Linked DNA regions of Thalassobaculum sp. OXR-137. The protein of the gene in region 2 binds, or shares a complex with, the protein of the main gene of each other region. Links are inferred from orthologs where the notes say so. Each region holds a gene or a part of one and is shown on either strand. Other genes may lie near its edges.

Evidence for each region.
Region 1: the proteins of tsaE (region 2) and tsaD are in contact, whole or in part, in a crystal structure (PDB 6N9A), measured with the Thermotoga maritima proteins. The link is inferred for Thalassobaculum sp. OXR-137 from one-to-one orthologs. Residues at the interface, in WP_004082108.1 of Thermotoga maritima: Leu37, Gly38, Lys46, Lys57, Val59, Lys60, Ser61, Thr63, Phe64, Thr65, Leu66, Met67, Val69, Pro71, Tyr82, Arg83, Leu84, Asp86, Asp88, Phe89, Asp93, Ile128, Asp130, Glu131, Arg134; in WP_004082750.1 of Thermotoga maritima: Cys10, Asp11, Arg49, His50, Leu82, Gly84, Gly135, Gly136, Glu154, Thr155, Leu156, Asp157, Asp158, Ser159, Glu162, Asp165, Lys166, Arg169, Leu170, Tyr175, Lys213, Thr214, Leu217, Tyr218, Gln221, Arg222, Asn324.

The regions. Positions count from the first base shown.
Region 1 is NZ_CP139715.1:1,194,838-1,199,013, reverse strand. The notes cover bases 603-3,373. They hold tsaD (tRNA (adenosine(37)-N6)-threonylcarbamoyltransferase complex transferase subunit TsaD), read right to left. Parts: upstream 2,629-3,373; coding sequence 1,576-2,628; downstream 603-1,575. Other genes in these bases: hemC (hydroxymethylbilane synthase), read left to right, coding at 2,749-3,373; T8K17_RS05650 (EVE domain-containing protein), read right to left, coding at 938-1,357; T8K17_RS05655 (CoA ester lyase), read left to right, coding at 603-830. Outside these bases: more of T8K17_RS05655, read left to right, coding at 1-602; more of hemC, read left to right, coding at 3,374-3,687; T8K17_RS05635 (uroporphyrinogen-III synthase), read left to right, coding at 3,696-4,176.
Region 2 is NZ_CP139715.1:1,973,905-1,978,309, reverse strand. Bases 808-3,807 are described here. They hold tsaE (tRNA (adenosine(37)-N6)-threonylcarbamoyltransferase complex ATPase subunit type 1 TsaE), read left to right. Parts: upstream 808-2,061; coding sequence 2,062-2,553; downstream 2,554-3,807. Other genes in these bases: T8K17_RS09255 (nucleotidyltransferase family protein), read left to right, coding at 3,617-3,807; T8K17_RS09260 (aminoglycoside phosphotransferase family protein), read left to right, coding at 2,546-3,595; T8K17_RS09270 (sensor histidine kinase), read left to right, coding at 808-2,065. Outside these bases: more of T8K17_RS09270, read left to right, coding at 113-807; more of T8K17_RS09255, read left to right, coding at 3,808-4,381; double-strand break repair protein AddB, read left to right, coding at 4,402-4,405. UniProt on the Escherichia coli protein: Required for the formation of a threonylcarbamoyl group on adenosine at position 37 (t(6)A37) in tRNAs that read codons beginning with adenine.

The sequences.
Region 1 (4,176 bases), 780 kb from region 2 along the record:
CCCGCGCCCTCGACAAGGGCCGCGCCCTGCCCTGCGACGGAATCGTCATGGATCTGGAGGACGCGGTCGCCCCCGAGGCCAAGCAGGCGGCGCGCGACGCCATCGCCGAGGCGCTGTCCCAGGGCGGCTATGGCAGCCGGGAGATCCTGATCCGGGTCAACGGTCTGGACACGCCCTGGGGCCATGACGACCTGCTCTTCGCCGCCGCCCAGCCGGCCCACGGCATCATCCTGTCCAAGGTGGAGAGTGGCGGCACGGTCCGCCAGGCGGAGTCGTTGCTGATTCGCAACGGTGCGCCGGAGACGATGGGCATCTGGTGCATGGTGGAGACGCCCCGCGGCGTGCTCGCGGCCCAGGAGATCGCGTCGGCGACCCCGCGCATGGCCGGGCTGATGCTCGGCACCAACGACCTGGCCAAGGACCTGCAGTGCCTGCACACGCCCGACCGCATGCCGCTGATGACCTCCTTCGGGCTCTGCCTGCTGGCGGCGCGGGCCTATGGGATCGCCATCCTGGACGGGGTGCATGCCGACCTGAACGACGACGAGGGCTTCGCCGCCGTCTGCCGCCAGGGACGCGAACTGGGCTTCGACGGTAAGACTCTGATCCATCCCAAGACCATCGCCGCCGCCAATGCCGCCTTCTCGCCGCGCGAGGAGGACATCGCCTGGGCCCGCAAGATCGCGCAGGCCCATGCCGCCGCTATGGCCGAGGGCAAGGGTGTGCTGCAGGTCGACGGCAAGCTGGTGGAGGGCCTGCACGTTGCCGAAGCGCAACGGCTGGTCGCCATGGCGGACATGATCGCGGAGATCGAGGGGGCGAGTGCATAACTCCCCATCTCCGTCATCCTGACGCAAGTCAGGATCAAAACCCCGGCGCCCGTGCACCGCAGATCCTGACGTGCGTCAGGATGACGGTTGAGCGGAGGGGGCGACGGTTAAACCTTCGTCTCCGCCATCTTCAGGATCAGGCGCCACTGGGCGTCGGTCACCGGGACGACGGAGAGGCGGGACTGGCGGACCAGGGCGAAATCCTCCAACTCCGGCTCGGCCTTGATGTCGGCCAGGGTCACCGGCTTCTCGACCGGCTGGATCGCCTTAATCGTTACCATACCGAAACGCTCCGACTTGTCGGTCGGGTCCGGATGGTATTCCTCGATCACCTCGACGATGCCGACGATCTGCTTCTCGTTGACCGAGTGGTAGAAGAAGCCGCGGTCGCCGACCTTCATGGCCTTCATGTTGTTGGCGGCCTGATAGTTCCGCACGCCGTCCCAGCCCTCGCCCTCATCGCCCTTCCTGACCTGATCGTCCCAGGACCAGGTGCCGGGCTCGGATTTGAACAGCCAGTACGCCATGAGGGGTGCCTCTCGTCTCGATATCGGAGGGAGGATTTAGCCCGAGTTTGCGGTGGTGCGCACCCCTGGAGTGCGGAATACCCACACAACCACCTCACTCCCCGGATTTATTCCGGGGCAAGGCCGGCCAACGCTTTGTCGTCCAACGTTGCGCCCGATGACGGCTCACCCCGGAACAAGTCCGGGGAGTGTAAAAAATTGGAAGAAGTTCAGTTTCCCTAAGCCTTCACCCGTCCGGCGCCGATGGAGGGAGAGGCGTCCGGATCCAGGGGCCAGCGCGGTCGGGGGCGGAAGTCCATGCCGTCGACCAGGCCCAGGCTCAGCCGCTCCTGCCCCGCCCAGGCGATCATCGCGCCGTTGTCGCCGCACAGTGCCAGGGGCGGCGCGACGAACCGCATTCCCCGGCTGTCCGACAACCCGGCCAGGGCGGTGCGGATCGTGCCGTTGGCGGCCACGCCGCCGGCCACGACCAGCGGCCGGCCGACGATGCCCTCGCTCTCCAGCAGGTCGACCGCCCGCCGGGTCCGGTCGACCAGGGAGGCGGCTACCGCCTTTTGAAAGGCGGCGGCGATGTCGGCGATGCGGCCCGCGTCCAGCCCGTCCCCCGCCTCCTCCACCCGCCGGCGCACCGCCGTCTTCAGGCCGGAGAAGGAGAAGTCGCATCCGGGCTTGCCGACCATCGGGCGCGGCAGGTCAACCGCGTCGGGATCGCCCTGCGCCGCCGCGCGCTCCACGGCGGGACCGCCCGGATAGCCCAGGCCCAGCAGCTTCGCGGTCTTATCGAACGCCTCGCCCACCGCGTCGTCGATGGTGGTGCCGAGCCGGCGGTAGCGGCCGACGCCCTGCACCAGCAGAAGCTGGCAATGGCCGCCGGAGACCAGCAGCAGCAGATACGGAAAGTCGATGCCGTCGGTCAGCCGCGCGGTCAGAGCATGGCCTTCCAGATGGTTCACCGCCAGGAACGGCTTGCCATGGGCGCTGGCGACCGCCTTCGCCAGGGTGGCACCCACCAGCACGCCGCCGATCAGCCCGGGCCCGGCCGTCGCCGCCACGCCGGCCAGATCGGCGAAATCGAGCCCCGCCTCCGCCATCGCCCGGGCGACGATGGCGTCCAGATGGTCGAGATGGGCTCGGGCCGCGATCTCCGGAACGACGCCGCCATAGACCCGGTGATCGTCGAGCTGGCTGAGCACCACATTGGACAGAATCCGCCGGTCGCCGTCGACGACCGCCGCGGCGGTTTCATCACAGCTCGTTTCTATGCCTAGAATAGGGCCTAAACTGGCGTGCGGGCCGGAAGGCACGGTGCGGTCTCCCTTAGGATCGTGCCTTCGTCTACACGAAACCCGCCGCGATGGCACTCCGCTAGACAGAGGCGAGACGACAGCTCCATGACCGCCAAAATCATCCTCGGCTCGCGCGGATCGGCGCTGGCCCTCGCCCAGACCCGAGAAACCCGCGAGCGGCTGCTGGCCGCCTGGCCCGAGCTGCGGGAGGACGGCGCGATCGAGATCCGGACGGTGAAGACCACCGGCGACGTCGTGCGCGACCGGCCCCTGGCCGAGCTCGGCGGCAAGGGGCTGTTCATCAAGGAGGTCGAGGGGGAGCTGCTCTCCGGCGCGATCGACGCCGCCGTCCATTCCATGAAGGACATGGAGACCACCATCGCCGACGGCACGATCCTGGCCGCCGTCCTGCCGCGGGAGGATCCGCGCGACGCCTTCATCTCGCCCCATGCGGACAGCTTCGAGGCGCTGCCCGAGGGCGCACGGATCGGCACCGCCTCGGTGCGCCGCGCCGCCCTGGTGCTGAACCGCCGGCCGGACCTGAAGGTGGTGATGTTCCGCGGCAACGTGGACACCCGCCTGCGCAAGCTGCACGACGGCGAGGCGGACGCCACCTTCCTGGCGGTCTGCGGCCTTAAGCGGCTGGAGATGGAACACGCCATCACCCGGATCATGGAGCCGGACGCCTTTCCGCCGCCGGTCAGCCAGGGGGCGATCGGCATCCAGTGCCGCGACGGCAACGCGTCGGCCCGCGATGCCGATATCGCCCGCTGGCTGAGCGCCCTCGACGATGCGCCGAGCCGGGCGCGGGTCACGGCGGAACGGGCGATGCTCTCGGCGCTGGACGGCTCCTGCCGCACGCCGATCTCCGGCCACGCCGTGCTCGACGGCGGCCGGCTGACCCTGAACGGACTGGTGCTGTCGCTCGACGGCACGCAGAGCCACGCCGGGTCCGCCAGCGCCGACGCGGGCGATGCCGAGGCGCTGGGCTTCGGGGTGGGCGAGGACATCCTGTCGCGCTGCGGGCGCGATTTCCTGGCCTGAGGGCCGGGATGACGGCCGGGAGGGCGGATCGACGGGTCATCGTTACCCGCCCGGCGGATGCTACCGCCGATCTTGCCGACGAGCTGGCGGCCCACGGGATCGAGACCCTGGCGGCGCCCATGCTGACGGTCGAACCGCTCGAGCCGTCCGGCGATCTGCCGGCGCCGCTTCAGGCGCTCCTGGTGACCAGCGCGAACGGCGCGCAGGGCGCCGGGCGGATGGGCCTGGGGCGGGATCTGCCGGTGCTGGCTGTGGGCGAGGCGACGGCGCGGGCGGCGGCCGAGGCGGGCTTCGCCACCATCGCCACCGCCTCCGGCGATGCCGCCTCGCTGACGGATCTGGTGGCCCGCACCTGCCGTCCCGAGGCCGGGGCCCTGCTGTGGGTCAGCGGCGAGGCGATCAGCACCGACCTGACCGAAATCCTCGCCGCCCGCGGCTATGCGGTGATCCGGCGGGTCGCCTACCGCACGGCGATGGCCGACGCGCTAC
Region 2 (4,405 bases):
ACTTGCGCTGCGCAGGCGGCTAGGCTTCGGATGTGAAAAAGGTTTCCAATAAAAAATTCGATCGTGGCGCGCCGCCCCTCACCGGCCCGCCGTCGAAGGGGAGAAAGCGGCCATGACCCCGCTGTCCTGGGGCGCGATCGCGCTGCTGGGTTTGACATCCGCCTGCCTGGGCTGGATCGCCTACCGGCGCTCCCAACGGGTCGCCGCGCTGGAAGCCGAGTTGGAGCGGACCCGGCGACAGGCGCCCGATTCAACCCTGGCGGCCCTTCCCAGCCCGGCCTGGCGCCGCGACCCGAGCGGAGCCGTTTCCTTCGTCAATGCCGCCGCGGTCCCGCTGGCCGACGACCTGGACCGCAGCACCGCCCTCGCCGCGCGGGCCCAGGAGACCGGTCGGGCTCAGAGCGAGAGCCGCAACCTGGTGATCGACGGCGACCGGCGGCTGTTCGAGATCTTCGAGACGCCGCTGGCGGCCAGCGCCGGTGCCGGCACGATCGGCCTGGGCCGGGACGTGACCGGCCTGGAGCAGATCCAATCGGACCTCGCCCGCCATGTGGACGCCCATGCGGAGGTGTTGGAGAAACTGAACAGCGCGATCGCCGTCTTCGGCCCCGACCGCCGCGTGGTCTTCGCCAACACCGCCTTCGCCCGGATGTGGCAGATCGAGTCCGCCCGCCTGGAGATCGGCCCGACCCTGTCCGAGGTCCTCGACATGGCGCGGGAAAGCCGACGCCTGCCGGAACAGTCGGATTTCCGGGCCTGGCGGGACGACTTCAACCGGCTCTTCACCACCCTGATCGACGCCCATGAGGAGCTGCTGTTCCTGCCCGACGACAGCACCGTGCGCATGGTGGTCACGCCGCATCCGTTCGGCGGGCTGCTGATGACCTTCGAGGACGTGACCGACCGGCTGACCCTGGAGCGCTCCTACAACACGCTGACCGCCGTGCAGCAGGAGACGCTGGACAATCTGTACGAGGGCATCGTGGTGTTCGGCGTGGACAGCCGCATGAAACTGTCCAACCCGACGTTCCGCGCCCAATGGGGCTTGCGCGGCACGCCGGACGATCCGGTGTTCCTGGAACCCGAACCGCCGGCGGAAGTCGTGTTCCAGGCGATGCGGCCGAAATTCCCGACCGACCGGCCCTGGACCGACATCAAGGCGGAGTGGATGAGCTACCTCGCCGGGCGCGAGGCGACCAGCGGAACGCTTCACCTGACCGACGGCCGCGCGCTCGACTTCGCCATCGTGCCGCTGCCCGACGGCGCGACCCTGCTGAACTTCCGCGACGTCACCGACACCCTGGCCGTCCAGACCGCCCTGCAGGAACGCACCGAGGCGCTGGAGACAGCCGACCGGCTGAAGAGCGAGTTCCTGGCCAACGTCTCCTACGAGCTGCGCACGCCGCTGAACGCCATCATCGGCTTCTCGGAAGTTCTCGAGCAGGAATATGCCGGGCCGATGAACGAGCGGCAGAAGGACTATGCCAACGCCATTCTCGGCTCGTCGAACCGGCTCGTCCGACTGGTGAACGACATCCTCGACCTCGCCTCCATCGAGGCCGGCTATCTGGAGTTGGAACGCGAGAAGATCGCCCCGTCCGCCCTTGTCACCGCCGTGGAGTCCCTGGCGCGCGAGCGCGTTCGGGCACGCGGGGTCGGCCTGTCGGTCAACTGCCCGGCTGATCTGGCGCCGATCGAGGTGGACGAGCGCCGCCTGACCCAGGCGCTGTACAACGTCGTCTCCAACGCCATCGCCTTCACCCCGGAAGGGGGCGACGTGATGATGTCGGTGGAGGACCGGGGCGACACGGTCGCCTTCATCGTCAAGGACACCGGCGTCGGGATCGCGCTCGACGACCAGAGCCGGGTGTTCGAACGGTTCGAGCGCCGCGGCCGCTCCAGCGGCGCCGGTCTCGGCCTGGCCCTGGTGAAATCGCTTATCGAGCTGCATGACGGCACCGTCGCCCTGACCTCCGCGCCGGGCGAAGGCACCGAGGTGATCTGCACGGTCCCGCGCCATCCGCGGAAGATGGAGACCGAAGAAGCCGGAGACGACACCGAGTGACGTTCCTGCCGCCGCCCCTCTCCCTGGACCACCTGGACGCTACCCACCGCCTCGCCGCCTCTCTAGCCGACAGGGCCGAGCCGGGCATGGCCATCCTGCTGACCGGACCGCTGGGCGCCGGCAAGAGCGAGCTCGCCCGCGCCTTCGTTCGCGCCTGGCTGGACGACCCCGAGGCGGAGGTGCCCAGCCCCACCTTCACCCTGGTTCAGCCCTACGAGGGCGAACGCGGCACCGTGTGGCATTGCGACCTGTACAGGCTCGGCGATCCGGACGAAGTGGAAGAGCTCGGACTGCTGGAGGCGTTCTCCGAGGCCGTGGTGCTGGTGGAATGGCCGGACAGGTTGGGGGCACACCTTCCGTCGGATCGGCTCGAACTCGCGCTCGAAATATGCCATGGAAACGACCGGCGGATCGCCCGCCTGACGCCCCATGGGCGCTGGGCCGACCGCCTTGGCGAGATTGAGACGGGAACCCTGCCGGGTGAGTGACCGCGAGACCGAGATCAAGACATTCCTGGAGAATGCGGGCTGGAGCGGGGCCGAGGTCACGCTGCTGGCCAAGGATGCGTCCTACCGGGTCTATCACCGGGTGCTGCGCGACGGCGCCCGAGCCGTGCTGATGGACGCCCCGCCGACCCTGGAGGACGTGCGGCCGTTCCTCGACATCGCCGGCCAGCTGCGCCGATTCGGCTATTCCGCCCCGGCTGTCCTGGCCGAGGACGTGCCCGCCGGCCTGCTGCTGCTGGAGGATTTCGGCGACCGCACCTTCACCCGCATCCTGGCCGATCCGAACGAGCGGGCCTGGAGCGAGGAGGCGCTGTACGCCATCGCCGTCGATCTGCTGGCCGACCTGCACGACCGCGCGCCGGAGATCGGCTTCTCGGCCCCGCCCTATGACGGCGGACGGCTGGTGGAGGAGGCCGACCGGATGTTGCGCTGGTACGCACCGCTGACCCTGGGCGATGTGGTGCCCGACGACGCGGCCGAGTCGTATCGAGCCGCCTGGCAGGACGCCGTGCCGGTGATGACCTTCGGCGACGACACCCTGGTGCTGCGCGATTTCCACGTCGACAACCTGATGATCCTGGAGGGCCGTGAGGGCCTGGCGCGCTGCGGCCTGCTGGACTTCCAGGACGCCCTGTCCGGCAGCCCCGCCTACGATCTGGTCTCGCTGCTGCAGGACGCGCGGCGCGACCTGGCGCCGGGGCTGGAGGCGGCGATGCTGGAGCGCTATCGCGACCGGCGGAACGTCTCGGACTGGGACGCCTTCCTGCGCGCCTATCACGCGCTCGGCGCCCAGCGGGCGATCAAGATCCTGGGGCAGTTCGGCCGCCAGCAGGGCTTCTTCGGACGGACCAGCTACATGGTTCATATCCCGCGCTGCTGGGCCCATATAGAGGCCGATCTGACACGGGCCGGCCTGGACGGCGTGGCCGCGTGGCTCGACCGGGAGATGCCGTCCGCCGTACGCCGCATCCCCGAGCCGGACAGGCGCCTGCCCAGTTCGATCAGCCCCGAGATCAAACGATGAAAGACCGGTGAGGACACACGCATGCTGCTGCCCGGACTGAGCCGCCGGCCCGACTGGCTGCCCGAGACCGCGATGGTGCTCTGCGCCGGCCGCGGAACCCGCCTGGCGCCGATCACCGACAACCTGCCCAAGCCCATGGTCCCGGTCGGCGACGTGCCGATCCTGGAACGCACGCTGGAGCACCTGAAGGACGCCGGGGTGAAGCGGGTGGTGGTCAACACCCACTACCTGTCCGACTACGTCACCCGCTATATCGAGCGCCGCAAGGACCCGGCGATCACCGTCATCCACGAGGACAATGTGCTGGAGACCGGCGGCGGGGTGAAGAACGCCCTGCCCCAGCTCGGCGACGAGCCGTTCTTCGTCATCAACGGCGACAGCGTCTGGCTCGACGGCTTGCGGAACGCCCTGCACCGCTTCGCCGATACCTGGGACGCGGAGAAGATGGATATCCAGTTGCTCCTCTACCCCTTCGCCCGGGTACTCGGCTGGCACGGCTATGGCGACTACACCATGGACGAGATCGGCCGGCTGACCAGCCGCGACGAGGTGCGGGTCGCCCCCTATGCCTATATGGGCGTGTCCATCGTCCACCCGCGGATCTTCGCCGACGCGCCGGAGGGCGCCTTCTCCATGCGCAAGCTGTACGACAAGGCCGAGGAAGAAGGCCGGCTTTTCGGCGCGCTGCATGACGGGCTCTGGTACCATATCTCCACGCCGGCCGACCTGGAGCGCGCCAATCAGCGCTTTGCCGCGGGGCATCTGGCCGACGTGCCCTTCTTCTGAAGCCTGACCGGCGGAGCCGGATGA